Acaryochloris sp. CCMEE 5410: one gene and its partner. The protein of the gene in region 1 interacts with the protein of each later gene in a pairwise test. Links are inferred from orthologs where the notes say so. Each region holds a gene or a part of one and is shown on either strand. Other genes may lie near its edges.

The links.
Region 2: the proteins of bioB (region 1) and ON05_RS27560 interact in binary tests that used the Escherichia coli proteins (3 or more experiments, as listed by UniProt). The link is inferred for Acaryochloris sp. CCMEE 5410 from one-to-one orthologs.

Annotation. Positions count from the first base shown.
Region 1 is NZ_AFEJ02000002.1:1,601,700-1,608,007, reverse strand. Bases 1,293-4,134 are described here. They hold bioB (biotin synthase BioB), read right to left. Parts: upstream 3,331-4,134; coding sequence 2,254-3,330; downstream 1,293-2,253. Other genes in these bases: ON05_RS28235 (polyamine aminopropyltransferase), read right to left, coding at 4,027-4,134; ON05_RS28240 (DUF4178 domain-containing protein), read right to left, coding at 3,414-4,007; ON05_RS28250 (hypothetical protein), read left to right, coding at 1,520-2,119. Also shown: trpS (tryptophan--tRNA ligase), read right to left, coding at 1-508; more of ON05_RS28235, read right to left, coding at 4,135-5,595; ON05_RS28230 (hypothetical protein), read right to left, coding at 5,604-5,834; ON05_RS28225 (hypothetical protein), read right to left, coding at 5,906-6,308. UniProt on the Escherichia coli protein: Catalyzes the conversion of dethiobiotin (DTB) to biotin by the insertion of a sulfur atom into dethiobiotin via a radical-based mechanism.
Region 2 is NZ_AFEJ02000002.1:1,447,348-1,453,773, reverse strand. What follows is about bases 2,193-5,152. They hold ON05_RS27560 (class II glutamine amidotransferase), read right to left. Parts: upstream 4,095-5,152; coding sequence 3,291-4,094; downstream 2,193-3,290. Other genes in these bases: ON05_RS27555 (class I SAM-dependent methyltransferase), read left to right, coding at 4,269-5,045; ON05_RS27565 (sugar phosphate isomerase/epimerase), read left to right, coding at 2,554-3,297; ON05_RS27570 (hypothetical protein), read right to left, coding at 2,193-2,548. Outside these bases: gltB (glutamate synthase large subunit), read right to left, coding at 1-785; ON05_RS27575 (hypothetical protein), read right to left, coding at 1,245-1,982; more of ON05_RS27570, read right to left, coding at 2,018-2,192; ON05_RS27550 (hypothetical protein), read right to left, coding at 5,519-6,226.

The DNA of each region.
Region 1 (6,308 bases):
TTCCATACTGAAAGTTCAGACGGGCTGCAATATCTCTGGTGAGTTCTAGATGCTGCTTTTGGTCTTCCCCCACGGGCACTAGATCCGCTTGATACAGCAGGATGTCGGCGGCTTGCAAAACGGGATAGTCGAGTAAGCCAATGCTGACGTTCTCTCCTTGCTTAAGGGCCTTCTCTTTGAACTGGATCATGCGCTCGAGCCAATTCAGCGGTGTAATACAGTTAAATAGCCAGGCCAGTTCTGCATGGGCAGAGATATGAGACTGAACAAAAATTGTAGTGTGTTCAGGATCTAAGCCGCAGGCCAAATACAGGGCAGCAAGGGAATAGGTATTATCGGCTAGTTGTTGAGGATCATGGGGAACAGTGATGGCATGGAGATCCGCAATAAAAAAATAGTTTTCATAGTTGCTCTGTCCTTCGACCCAATTCCGAATGGCTCCCAAGTAATTACCTAAGTGAAGGGTGCCAGTGGGTTGGACACCTGAAAGAACACGTTGCTTACCCATGCTTTAAATGTTTGAATCGTTGATCACAATGCAATCTGCACAGTGATCTAGTGTGACATAGCTTCTGTCTGCTCGCTCTTGAGGTTTTTATAGAACTCAATATTGATGTTGATGCATCCGTGTAAGCACGGATATTGTTCTAAAGAGATCAGAGGGGCAGTCAAAGTTTGATTATCTTGCGCTCAGAGGATTTTAGCGATTCCTTCAAAAAAATCCGAAATAGTACGGAAAATTTTCCCCAAAAATATCCTTCAAGTTCAGTAGTTCTGCGGTTTAGCCTATCGGGTGTTTCCAGCTATGTTAGGTTCATTGGGCTGTCATACCCCCCGCATAAGCCCAGTTCAAGTCCCCGAAATGGCAACTTGCACCGAAAGGGTAAGGCGCAGATTAGCAGGCCTAAAATCCAAGCATTACGGGGTATGGATGCTGCTAGTGTCGAAGGGACTTTCCTTAATCTCAGTGGATGCCCTCTGCAATATCTGTTGCAGAGGGCATTGCTGCTTTAAAGCGTTTTACTCGATTTGCTTAAGTTCAGAGAATTTTGAATCATTAGGGTTAAAGCGGCATAGGCATGACAGAATATTCTAAATTCTTGACTAGGCTTTATTTATCGGAACTACGCAAATGATCTCTGGATTGAGAGAATACCAGAAGAGATTGTTCACAAACCTTAAACTTTTAAGGCGAAGGGATTTCCACTGCTGTGGATGTGTTGCTCTCACAGGTATTACGGTTCCCCTCTGGGAAAAATTTGGATTCTGTTTCAAGAGATTAAGGTTTGCTGAATTTTTCCAATCCAAAGGAGTGAGGGCTCTAAAATTTGTCCAGGGAATAATTTTCCATCCTAATTTCAACTGACTCTAGTTGCTTTTTCGGAGTTGTTTGGCATAATGTAGCGAGTACCTGAAAATTTGCATAAGTATTGGCTTACACAGCTTATTTCGCAGATTTATGGTAACTTCGTCTTCGAATATCAAGCGGGGAAAACCATCTAAGGATCGAATCTCAACTATGAAATTGTTAAAGACATGTGGCTCATTGACTGCCTTATCGCTGGTCGTTTTGTATAACGCTATAAATACTCCCTTCAGCCATGCTGCTCAGCTTGGTCTTGGGGATTCGATTGAGGCTGACTCAAAGCTCAATACAGAGACCGCTCAAAGCGATGTTTGCGAAGAAGAGCCCATTATTTCCCCTGAAGCTTTGCAAGAGTCTTCTGGCCCATTAAGCCAAGATTTAGGTCCCAACTTGCTGGCTAATGCGACCACCTCGGATGTGCCAACCGGGCTGCTGTCCTCTCAGACCCTCATTGCAGAGAATGGGTTGATTGATTGTGGCATTGGCGGTGTCGCTCCTGAAGGGGGTTTACCCGCTGCCGCAGGTTTTCCTTTGGCGGCTGCATTAATTCCAGCAGGTGCGGCAGCGGCAGCACTTCCGTTCGTTGTTGGCGGTGATGATGATCCCGCTGACCCTGCACCTCCAGTCATTGACCCCCCTGATCCAGCTCCTCCTAGCGTTCCTGAGCCTGCTGAAGCGGCTACCGCTGGTTTATTTGCCTGCTTGGGCGTTGTTGGTGTGTTGGCTAAACGGAAGATGAACCGTTCTCGCTAATATTCTCAGACTGCAAACTCTCATAGCCTGGGTGATTATATTCGATTATTCAGGTTGTGGATCAAAATTCGATCCTTAATAAATGCCTTGAAGAAAAAGTCTTCAAGGCATTTCTGTTGATTAATGTTTTTCCCTTATGAGTTGGAACAACTGATGGTGGTTTGTGGATTCAAAATGTTGGGATTGTCATCCAACTGAAATTGGGATGTTGCACTCAGATCGCCTGTCAACGAAGTCTCTCCGGCAACCTCGAAACCTGCATCATGAATGAGCTGGTAGACTTGGTCGACACTATGGCCTCTTGTGGCTAGATAGCCTTCCACAAAAAGAGAGTTGGCGGGGTAAAGTGCCAGAGCTTGCAAGCTTCTTAAATGTCCTTCTCTGCCACCCCCAATGCGAATCTCAGCTTTGGGGTTCACGAATCGAAATAGACACAGAATCCGTAAGCAGCGTTGGGGCGTGAGCTGGTTACAGTCATAAATGGGATTCCCAGAAATGGGTATCAGGAAGTTAATGGGAATCGAGGGGACCTGGTACTCATGTAGTTGATAGGCTACGTCAACGATATCCTGGTCCGTTTCGCCCATGCCTGCAATCATGCCGCTACATAAATCTAGTCCAGCTGACCGAGCTGCTTTTAACGTGTTAATTCGATCTTGAAATGTATGGGTGGTGACGATATCAGGTGTGTGTGACTCGCTGGTATTGAGATTGTGGTTGAGACGGTCTAGTCCTGCTTCCTTGAGGACAGCAGCCTGTTCTTGGTCCATTAAACCGGCAGAAAGACAGGTTTGAATCCCCACTTCAGTTTTGATGCGGCGAATAATATGGGCTAAATGCTGGGTCCGTTCGGCAGTCGGTCCTCGACCGCTCGACACCATGCAGTACCGATATACCCCCTTCGCTTTGGCTTCATAGGCCTCTTGGATAATGTCCTCTTCGCTTTTGAGCGGATATTTTTTGATCGGGGCATCGGAAATTTTAGACTGGGCGCAATAGCCACAATCTTCTGGGCAGAGGCCGTTTTGAATATCATTGATGCGGTGTAGCATTACTTGCCGACCAAAATAGGTCATGCGCACCTCTCCGGCTGCCGCAACCAAGGACAGTAGGTCGATATTGGGGTCCGATAAAAGGGTTAAGGCTGAAGCTTGGGGGAAAGTCTCTTCTGACAAGGCGATTCTGACCCACTCACTGAAATCGCTGCCCATACTTGACCTCTGACTTCCCTAACGGTGTAACTTAGTCAGAATATCCTATTGCGTATCTGGTCTGAACCAAACGTTGCGCAACATTAAGCCCCGTAAATGCGACGACCATCTCCTGGGAGTAAGGTCAGCATGGAGGGATGAATTTTTTGACCAATCGTCACTTCAATATCGCCATCCCAGTTCTCGATGGAGAGAATTTTGTTGTCTGGTCCCTGATAGTCAAAATAGTGGCATCGTTCGGCATTGCGATTCAGGGTCGACCCTTTGCGGGTCATTTGGGCCATGCCAGATCCCTTATGGCGGTAGGTCTCATTGGCGAAGGTCAGTTCTGGGGGCGGATTGGTGCCGACTTCTAAGGCTGTGGTGACCTCTAAAAGCGCTACTTCAACCACATCATCTTCTTCAACGGAGAGCCACTGACGGCGGTTGCCGTCTTGGAGTAGATACTCTAACCAGGAGTAGCCTTGATCGTCATAGACGAGTTTGCCTTCAACCACCCAATCAATTCCTAGATGTTGGACAATATCCCCCACTTCTAGGGTAAAAACAGTGCGTTCGAGGGACGGTAATGCTTGGGGCTGGGAGGCGAAGGGGAGGGATTTGCCAGACTGTTGTCTCATATAGAGAACAACACCCAGTACGCCCATGATGATGATAAATAGCCAAAGGTAAGCCATAGTCTGCCTCTAGAGTGTTTCAATAATAGGCCGACCAGCGTGGATCGGCTTGGTACTGAACTATAACTGGATCGGTGAGCCGATTGATCTTGGCGTTACCGATAGAAATATCTTTGGGAAGTTGAAAGAGTTCAGGGAGGAGGGCCGGGGTCAGGAACTGAGTGGGAACCGTTAGGCTTTGGGATGAAAACTGGACTGGCTTCGGCGACGCCAAGACAAACCCCCAGGGACCAAAGCTCGGCACATTGACGGTGTAGGGATAAACTTGCAAATCAGTAGCTGTCAGGGTTGTGGCGATACAGTCCATAACCTTTGGAGCAAAAAAAGGACTGGATGCCTGGGTGACGAAGATGCCGTTGGGGGCGAGGCGAGCGAACAGTTGTCGATAAAACCCTTGAGAGTAGAGCTTGGCGAGGGCCGGGCGATCGGGATCTGGGAAATCGGCAATGATGATGTCAAAGGTATCCGGCAGTTGAGGGGCGAGCTTAAAGGCATCTCCATACACCACGTCTACCCGAGGATCGTCTAGGGCATGGGCGTTGCGATCGACGAGCACCGGATACTGACGGGCGAGTTTCACGACGGCAGGATCTAGCTCAACAAGCACCACTTTTTCAACTTCCGGCCATTTAAGGATTTCCCTCACGGCCATGCCGTCTCCAGCGCCGAGCACCAGCACTTGGCGTCGCTGGGGATGGGTGCTCAGGGCTGGATGGACCAGGGCTTCGTGATAGCGGTATTCATCGACGGTGGATAGCTGGAGGTCACCATCGAGATACAGTCGTGTATCGTTGCCAGAGCGGGTGAGGACGATGCGCTGGTAGGTGGACTGAATACGACTAACAATGGGGGCTCTGTACAGGGTATTTTCTAAGCGATCGCTAAACGGTATCACGAACGGAGCAAACACACATAAGCCAACGCCGATGCAGAGGCCCCAATAACTCCAGGACCGCATGCCTCGAAACAAGCGTCCTAACCGAAAGACCATAAAAGCGGGTAAAGACCCGATCAGCACGGCGGTGGGAAATAATCCCAACAGGGGCAGAAGTAGGACTGGAAACGCCAAAGAACCGATTAAAGCGCCAACATAATCTAAGGCCAAGACGCCAGCAAGGGCGAACTTGACGTCCCGATCCTGTTCAATAATGCGAGTCAAAATGGGGACTTCTAGGCCCGAAAGAATACCCAAAATGAGGGTGACAAGAAAGAGCCCTAGCCAAATCGGTCCATCGGCGACAAAAACGACAAACAGTCCAATGGGTAAGCCAGCGGTTAATGGGGCAACCCACAACTCAATTTGTAAGAAAACTTTGATTAACTGGCTTTGTTGATTGTCTACGGCAATAAATTGACTGATATAGGCCCCTAATCCCATGGCAGCTAGAAAGCCCCCTACGGCTACACCGTAAGCTAAGGCAGTATTGCCGACTAAATAACTGGCTAGGGTTCCTAAGAGTAATTCTGCGGCGAGGCCCACACTGGAAGAGATGGCAGCGGCTGCCAGTAACCAGCGTTGCTGACTAGAGCTGAGAGGAATAGATTCAGGCCTCTGGACTGCCCCAGAAGTTGATTCTGACTCGGCCATACCGCAGCTTATTTACCCACGCCCAGACTGCCACCCCGAAATCCACTGTAGGAAGACCGGGCCGGAGAGACGATCCAAACACCTCCCCGATAGCGCCCAGACGTTCGGGTGCCGTGACGGGTCCAGTAATGGGGTTGATTTTCTTGTCGGAGCTGAAAGGCGGAGCGTTGGGTGTATGCAGCCAAGATAGAAGCGACTACAATGGCGACTGTTGCGACTGAAAAAAGTTTTGTCAGCATAGTTTAAAAGGTTTCTACTGCCATCCTAAATGAGAAAAAATCGAGTTGCATCTTTGAGAAGGGGGCTGGATTTAGGCTGCGCCAATATGGGCGACTTTGACGGCCCCTAAAGTCACAGCACCTTGCTTGATGATCAGCCGCGTTGAATCGACAGGAGCATCGGGGGTGACTTCTACATAAAACCCGTAGGAACTGGGTTTTTCCAGCACCAGAAAAAAGGTGGCTTGACCATGGGTACTGTCGATATCGCCGTCTTCATCCCGCTTGAATTTGAGGGGCATCACTTCCGAGGCATTAAACAGCTCATCACCATTGCCGTCTCTGACCATTAGTCGGCAGTTGAGAGAAGGAGGAGAGGTTTCGTCGGCCACAGTTTTGACGATGACTTTGATCAGTTTGTTTGGCCCCCCGGCATTGACTCGGTCCCCTAAGTCACTATCCCCAATGCTTTTATCGCTTAAGGTGGCTCCAGCC
Region 2 (6,426 bases), 160 kb from region 1 along the record:
ATCTCGCCGTTATGGCCCAAGAAGCGCATGGGTTGGGCCAGGGGCCATTTGGGTAAGGTATTGGTACTAAATCGACGATGGTAAATGGCGAAGGAACTCAGATAGTCAGGGTTTTGCAAATCCTCATAAAAGGCTCCCAAGATTTCTGAGCGCACCATGCCTTTATAAATAATGGTGCGATGGGATAGGGAACAGAAGTAAAACTCGGGTGCCCAGTCTGCTCCTGTCTCAGACACGGCTTTTTCGATCTGCTTACGGACTAAATAAAGCTGACGTTCGAGTTCATCGCCTCTTAGGTTGGGCGAGGCCAGAAACACCTGCTCAAAGCCAGGCTGGTTAGCGCGGGCTTGCTCTCCTAGCAGATCAGGTTTGATGGGTACAGGTCGCCATCCTAGGACTTGGAATTGGGCTGCGATCGCAACTTCTTCCACAATTTGCTTACAGTGGGCCAATGCCTCAGCATCGGTGGGCAAAAACACCATTCCCACCCCTACCTGCTCTACACCTGGTAGGGACTGATCTTGGGTAGACCACCACTGTTGAAAGAGCTGCCAGGGAATGGCCGTCAGAATTCCGGCTCCATCCCCCGAATCTCGGTCGGCACTACATCCACCCCGATGCTCCAGACAGGTCAACCCGGTTAAGGCTTGCTGAATCAGATCGTGATTGGCTTGGGGACTGGCAATAAACCCAACACCACAGGCATCCCGTTCCTCTATGAGCCAAGGCTGCCCAGGAAAAATGGAAGCGGAGGAGGAATTAAGCGCATTCATGGTGTGAGTCATGATCGGGTTCAGAATATAGGGGTGAAAAAATGGCTGCGCTATCTCAAGATGCAGCCGAAAAAGTTCAGCGGATCGCCTTCAATCCCAGTAGTGCACAAAGCAATCGGGAGAAAATGTATCTTATGTAACCAAAGGATAATCCGCCTAACGCAGATGTATCGGATAATGCCGGAATCCTTGGAATACTTAAGGTTCCCTCTCTACAGTCAATGAAGGCAGGTGTCTGTGAAGAAGGAGAGGGGCAATCAGATGTTGTGCTCTGCGTATTAAATCTTAACGCAAAACATCCCGAATCTACCGTTGCCTTTGCCAGCCTCATCTAAAGGGCTCTTGTACATTTCAGGATAATTTTTGGTCTTTCAGAATTAATGTCAAATAACAATTCGGGGAACTGAGTTGGGACTGGTTATATTCGATGTGCCAGAGCAACCACAAAACGGACTGCAGTTCATCCATGCGTTATCTGCCATTTGGGTCGGTGTAATCAGGTGCAATATGGCGAATGTAGTCAAGTTCTAATTCCAGCATCGGTATTTTTTCGTTCAGCTTGAACCAAATCACGTTTTCGATCCAAAACCGATATATAAATTCGTCAAAAGATTTGGCTGCGATTGAAGTCGATTCCATACAGTTCTGAACTAATTTTGGAGAAGCCTCAAAGTCAATTGAGTCTAGAAACGGTTCGTCATAATCAGCCGAAGAAGAAATAACGAAATGTGGTGCATTCGTTGGGAGATAGATATACCAACAGACGCAAACTTGCTGATCATTTAAAAATCTAAGAATGAAGTCTCCTTGCCGAAAGGGACTTTCAATAATTCTTTCTGGTAAGTCAAAGTAACAAGCTGTGCAAGAAGGAATACGCTCTTGAAATTCAAATGACCGAGCCAAAGTGAGAAATGTACTAGGCAATTCGATCCCAAGGGAAATAGCCTCCCTTTCTATTGTTTTTAGTTGCCTAGCGTATTCGTATTTCGCTTTCTCATCTAAGCGATAATCCTCCATCTCTGCGTCAATAGTTGGATGGAGTGGAGGTAGCCAAGCGCAGTCTGGAGCAAGTTTAGGAATCGGAGGCAGCAGATCATAGGCAGACGATGAGTACGTTGGTTTTGTTGGACGAATGTCGCCCAGGCCAAAGGTAACCCAGTCATATTCAAATAGCGATTCAGCTCTCATACTGCTGACATCCCGAATCATTTCCCCTAGTCATTTATTCCCATTGAACTGGAGTTTCACACCTTCTTAAGACCATACATAAACTCTCCAGCAATCAGAGAACCTTGAGCAGACTTGAACTCTGTCTTATATCGAACAGGAAAGAGACTTGTTGATGTACCTATGACTGATTGGAGCTGTTCTGCTGTTCGCTGATTCTCTAGTTCAAGAAGTGGGTTTTGGCTAAAGATAAACTCTTCGTCTTGGTAAAAGAGGGCTAAACAGTATGCGTCCTCATTCATAATAAAACCCTTAAGTTCCAAACCATTCTTAGTTGTAATGGCTGCTCGAATGAAGACTCTCATACGATCTGGGAACGGGTTGTACTCAAGTAACGTATAAACACAGTGTTCATTCCCAGGTGAGTTTTTTTCAAATAAATGAAGCACTTTTTCTCGATTAAGTCCCCAGCGCTCCAAGTCTTCAATTTCCTCCCAGTCATAATATTCTGACCACACCGGGTAGTCATCAAAGTCTTGCTCTGAGAGCTGACTTTCAGGAAGTACTCGGAACTTAGCTATGTTTAACATGCCTTCTTGTACAATCAACGCCTATGCAACCAATCTTGGCCTACAACGAAAGCTCTTTACCTGCCCCATCCTTGGGTGAACGATTGCAGCTTGCAGCGCAACAGCATCTTGCATTAGAGATTGCCAACTCCGGCAATTTGAACTTGGACCCCTATCTCAAAGCTAATGTTTCAATCGCAGCCGTCCAAGCTTACGCCATGCACGACTTTCATCCCCTCTATCCAGATGCCCACCATCGGCAGCAGGCACTCCATCATGTCCACCAAACCTTAGAGATTGCGGCTCAACTCCAAGTCCCTCGAATCGTGACTGTCTGCGGATTTGGTGCTGATGTGGTTGATTCCCCCTTTGAGCGCTGCTTAGACTTTTTCAGTTCTTGTGCCGCTAAAGCCAAGACCCTTGGCATCAAAATTATGATTGAGCCATTAAGTCCGCGACGCTGTGCAGCCATGACTGAACCATACCGAATCGGTCAGCTCGTGGAAACCTTAGCAGACCCCAAGGTTTTTACCACTCTGCTAGATACTGGGCATATTCTCGATAGTGGCTACGATTTGGGAACCTTCTTGTCCAACTGGACTTTCCCAACAGAAGAACTTCAACTGAAAGGCCCCAATTCAACCCCGCCTGATTTCTCCTTGGGGCAATGGTTGAGGCAACTGTCATTCCAACCAGCCGTTTTATGTGTTGAGCATCGCCAGCCCATCACACTCTCTGATTTTAATCAGTTGATCTCAGCAATACGCTTGGAGCTTTCTCCTCAGTAACGACTAACTTTACAAGCCCAATCATCCTGAAAAATCAGCGGTAATCCATCCTGAAAGACAAGCAGTTCTCCCGGTTGAATGGTGGTCCAGGTTTCGTTGTCCGTTAGACAAGTGGTGGCAATAATGGCAACGCGATCGCAAGGTGTCGTTAACTCTTGAAAATCAACCGTCAGATCTTCATCAATCAGGTGTGCTGCTGCAAAAGGGGACTGGCGGACGATATAGCAAAGCTTGGTGGAACAGTGCACAAACAGATGTTTTCCATCTGAGAGTAAATAGTTGAAGATGCCATGACTGGCGATGGCCTGGGTCATCTCTTGCAAGACGGGGAACAGCTCTTCCATCAGCGGCTGTTCTTGGGGGAATTTATCTCGGAGCTGATTCATAATTAAGCAAAATGCTCGTTCACTGTCCGTTTGGCCCACGGAGCGATAGGTGCCTAAACTTCCAGATTTCAGAGTGGGTAGGTCTCCATTATGGGCAAACACCCAATGTCGCCCCCAAAGTTCCCGCATAAAGGGATGGCAATTTTCTAAGCCGACGGGACCAATGGTGGCCTTGCGAATATGAGCGATAACATTCGTCGATTTAATCGGGTATTCCCGAATCAGTTTGGCAATAGCAGAGGTTGCAGAAGGCTTGTCATCTAGGAAGACCCGACAGGCTGCCCCTTCAAAGAAGGCAATGCCCCACCCGTCTTTATGATCGTCTGTTTTTCCGCCTCGGGCGCAGAACCCTTCAAAGGAGAAACATATGTCCGTTGGCCCATTACAGTTCATCCCTAATAACTGACACATGAGCGATCGCAAGCAGTTCTACGCCGTCGATTGTAGGTGGAAAGGGAAAGAGGCCGCAACCAAATACCATGCCAATTCCCACAATCTTACGCGCAAGAAATTGAGCATTTGCACCTATCTGATGGAGACGTCCTGTACTGTGTTGAGTATTCGGCAGGTAGAGTAGAGAGCATCATGCTTTACGACACGATTGGGAAAACTTACGCCCAAACTAGACAGAGCGATCCACGCATCGCAGCCAAACTGTTAGAAATTTTAGAGCCGTTTCAGGCTTCCACGATTGTAGATATTGGTGCGGGTACAGGATCTTATGCACTGTATCTGGCCGAGCATGGATATCAAGTTCTGGCCGTTGAGCCATCAACGGTAATGCGGCGTCAGGCAATCGCCCATCCGGCAGTCCGTTGGATAGATGCCAAGGCTGAACAGCTATCATTGTCCTCTCATGCAGCAGACGTAGCCATCATCATCCTGGCATTGCACCATTTCCCAGATTATTCGCAAGCGCTACAAGAGATTCACAGAGTGACCGGAGATGGTCGGGTAGTTATCTTTACCTACGATCCAGACCTCATTTCTAGTTTTTGGCTAACTGAGTATTTCCCTTCGTTCATTGCCGATGTTCAGTCTACTTTTATACCTATCGCAACGTTAACGGCTGAGATTGAAACCCTTATGGATACAGCTGTGAATATCATTCCTTTCCCTTTACCCCATGATTTATCAGACTCATTCGCTGCGGTCGGATGGGCACGACCCGAACTATATCTGGAGGACAATATTCGCAACGGAATTTCATCCTTTGCCAAGCTCAATGAGGATGAATTAGAACTAGGATTATCAAAGCTACGCAGAGATTTAGAGACAGGAATATGGGATCAAAAGCATAGATATCTCCGCAAACAGACCCATTATGATGCTGGCTATCGATTCATATACACCATCACCTAGCAATAGTCTTTTAGTGGACCAGGCATTGCTGAAGTATTGCTTGCAATTATCAGCAGGTGGAATAGAGGAAATGATAATTTATGGCACGATTGGGCAATTTTATGCAACATAGTGTGTCAATATCGGCGTATTATCCAATACTTGGCATATAACCCACTGAAATAGGGTGTTATGCGACAACCTGACGTATAACCATAGTGCAGTTGACGATTAAAAAAATGATCACTAGCTGGGAACACTATCAGTTAACAGACAATTGAACTATCGCCGCAACGGACATCCGCAATTAACAGTTTTTTATGGCCAGCGGATCCGGCACGGATGCCGCTAAGCTAAACGTTAGCCCGCATGACAGCAACCACGCTCATTTACTCTTCCCTTGAATCACAGGTTTCGTTGTGTTGTGCCCACTCAACTAGGCGTCCTGGACTGCAAAGATAATCTTTCCTGAAGGTCACAATGACAAAACAGAGCTAGGTTCTAAAGCTGTAATCTTGGAGTTCCGTAGTGCTGGCGGCAGGTTTAGAGCTTTTGTAGTTGGAATATCTCTCTGACTTCACCAACCCAACCCCATCGGCATACCAAGAGATAATTTTTTGTTCCGAGTTCAGGATTCTTTCCAGCGTTTCAATTTTCATAGCTAGGAATTCACCTGCAGGAACAACTACAGTTTCGCTGGCGACAACCTTGCTGGATTCAGAAGTGTAGACCCCAAAAAATCCTTTGCCCTCCCATACCCAAGAGTCCCCAGGTTGTAGCGGATTTTTGAGTTCAATATGTGGTGGATCAAAAGAAAAACCTCGATTTTCTTTCGACCATTGGGGGTATTCTTTGCGATGAGCGAGTACTTGCCCAGCAGGTTTAGAGTACCATTCTCGCGAGAATAGTTCACTTGGCTTGTTAATAGACGATGTTCCAATTACATATAGGAGCGTGCCTTCGGCTTGTCTCTCCTGACTGACTACGCTTAACTTCACTTTTTCAGTGACAGGTCCGTAAACAGAAGCTTCTACATCAACGGTTTGGTACTGCCACCAATCACCAACTTTGAGGGGGAAATAATCGGGGGGTGGGGAAGCCAGCGGATTGAAGCAGGCAATTAATGTACTGCTGGTCACAAGCAGCAAACCTAAAAAGAAGGATACTAACTTAGTGAAAGCGTTATGTCTTATTTTTTTCATAACAGGATCACGCTCAGCCTGAATTTGTCTTGATCTGACTCAGATTGTTGACCAAATGAATTAACTCACCGAGATGTCTCTTAAACTACTGGATATCTGAGAATACGTTGATTGAGTAGTTGCAAGTCTCTCCGTTGAGGCACGGTCTAACAACACGGTGGAGAGGACGGTAATGAATCTTCGTGCGACGCTTTAGCCCA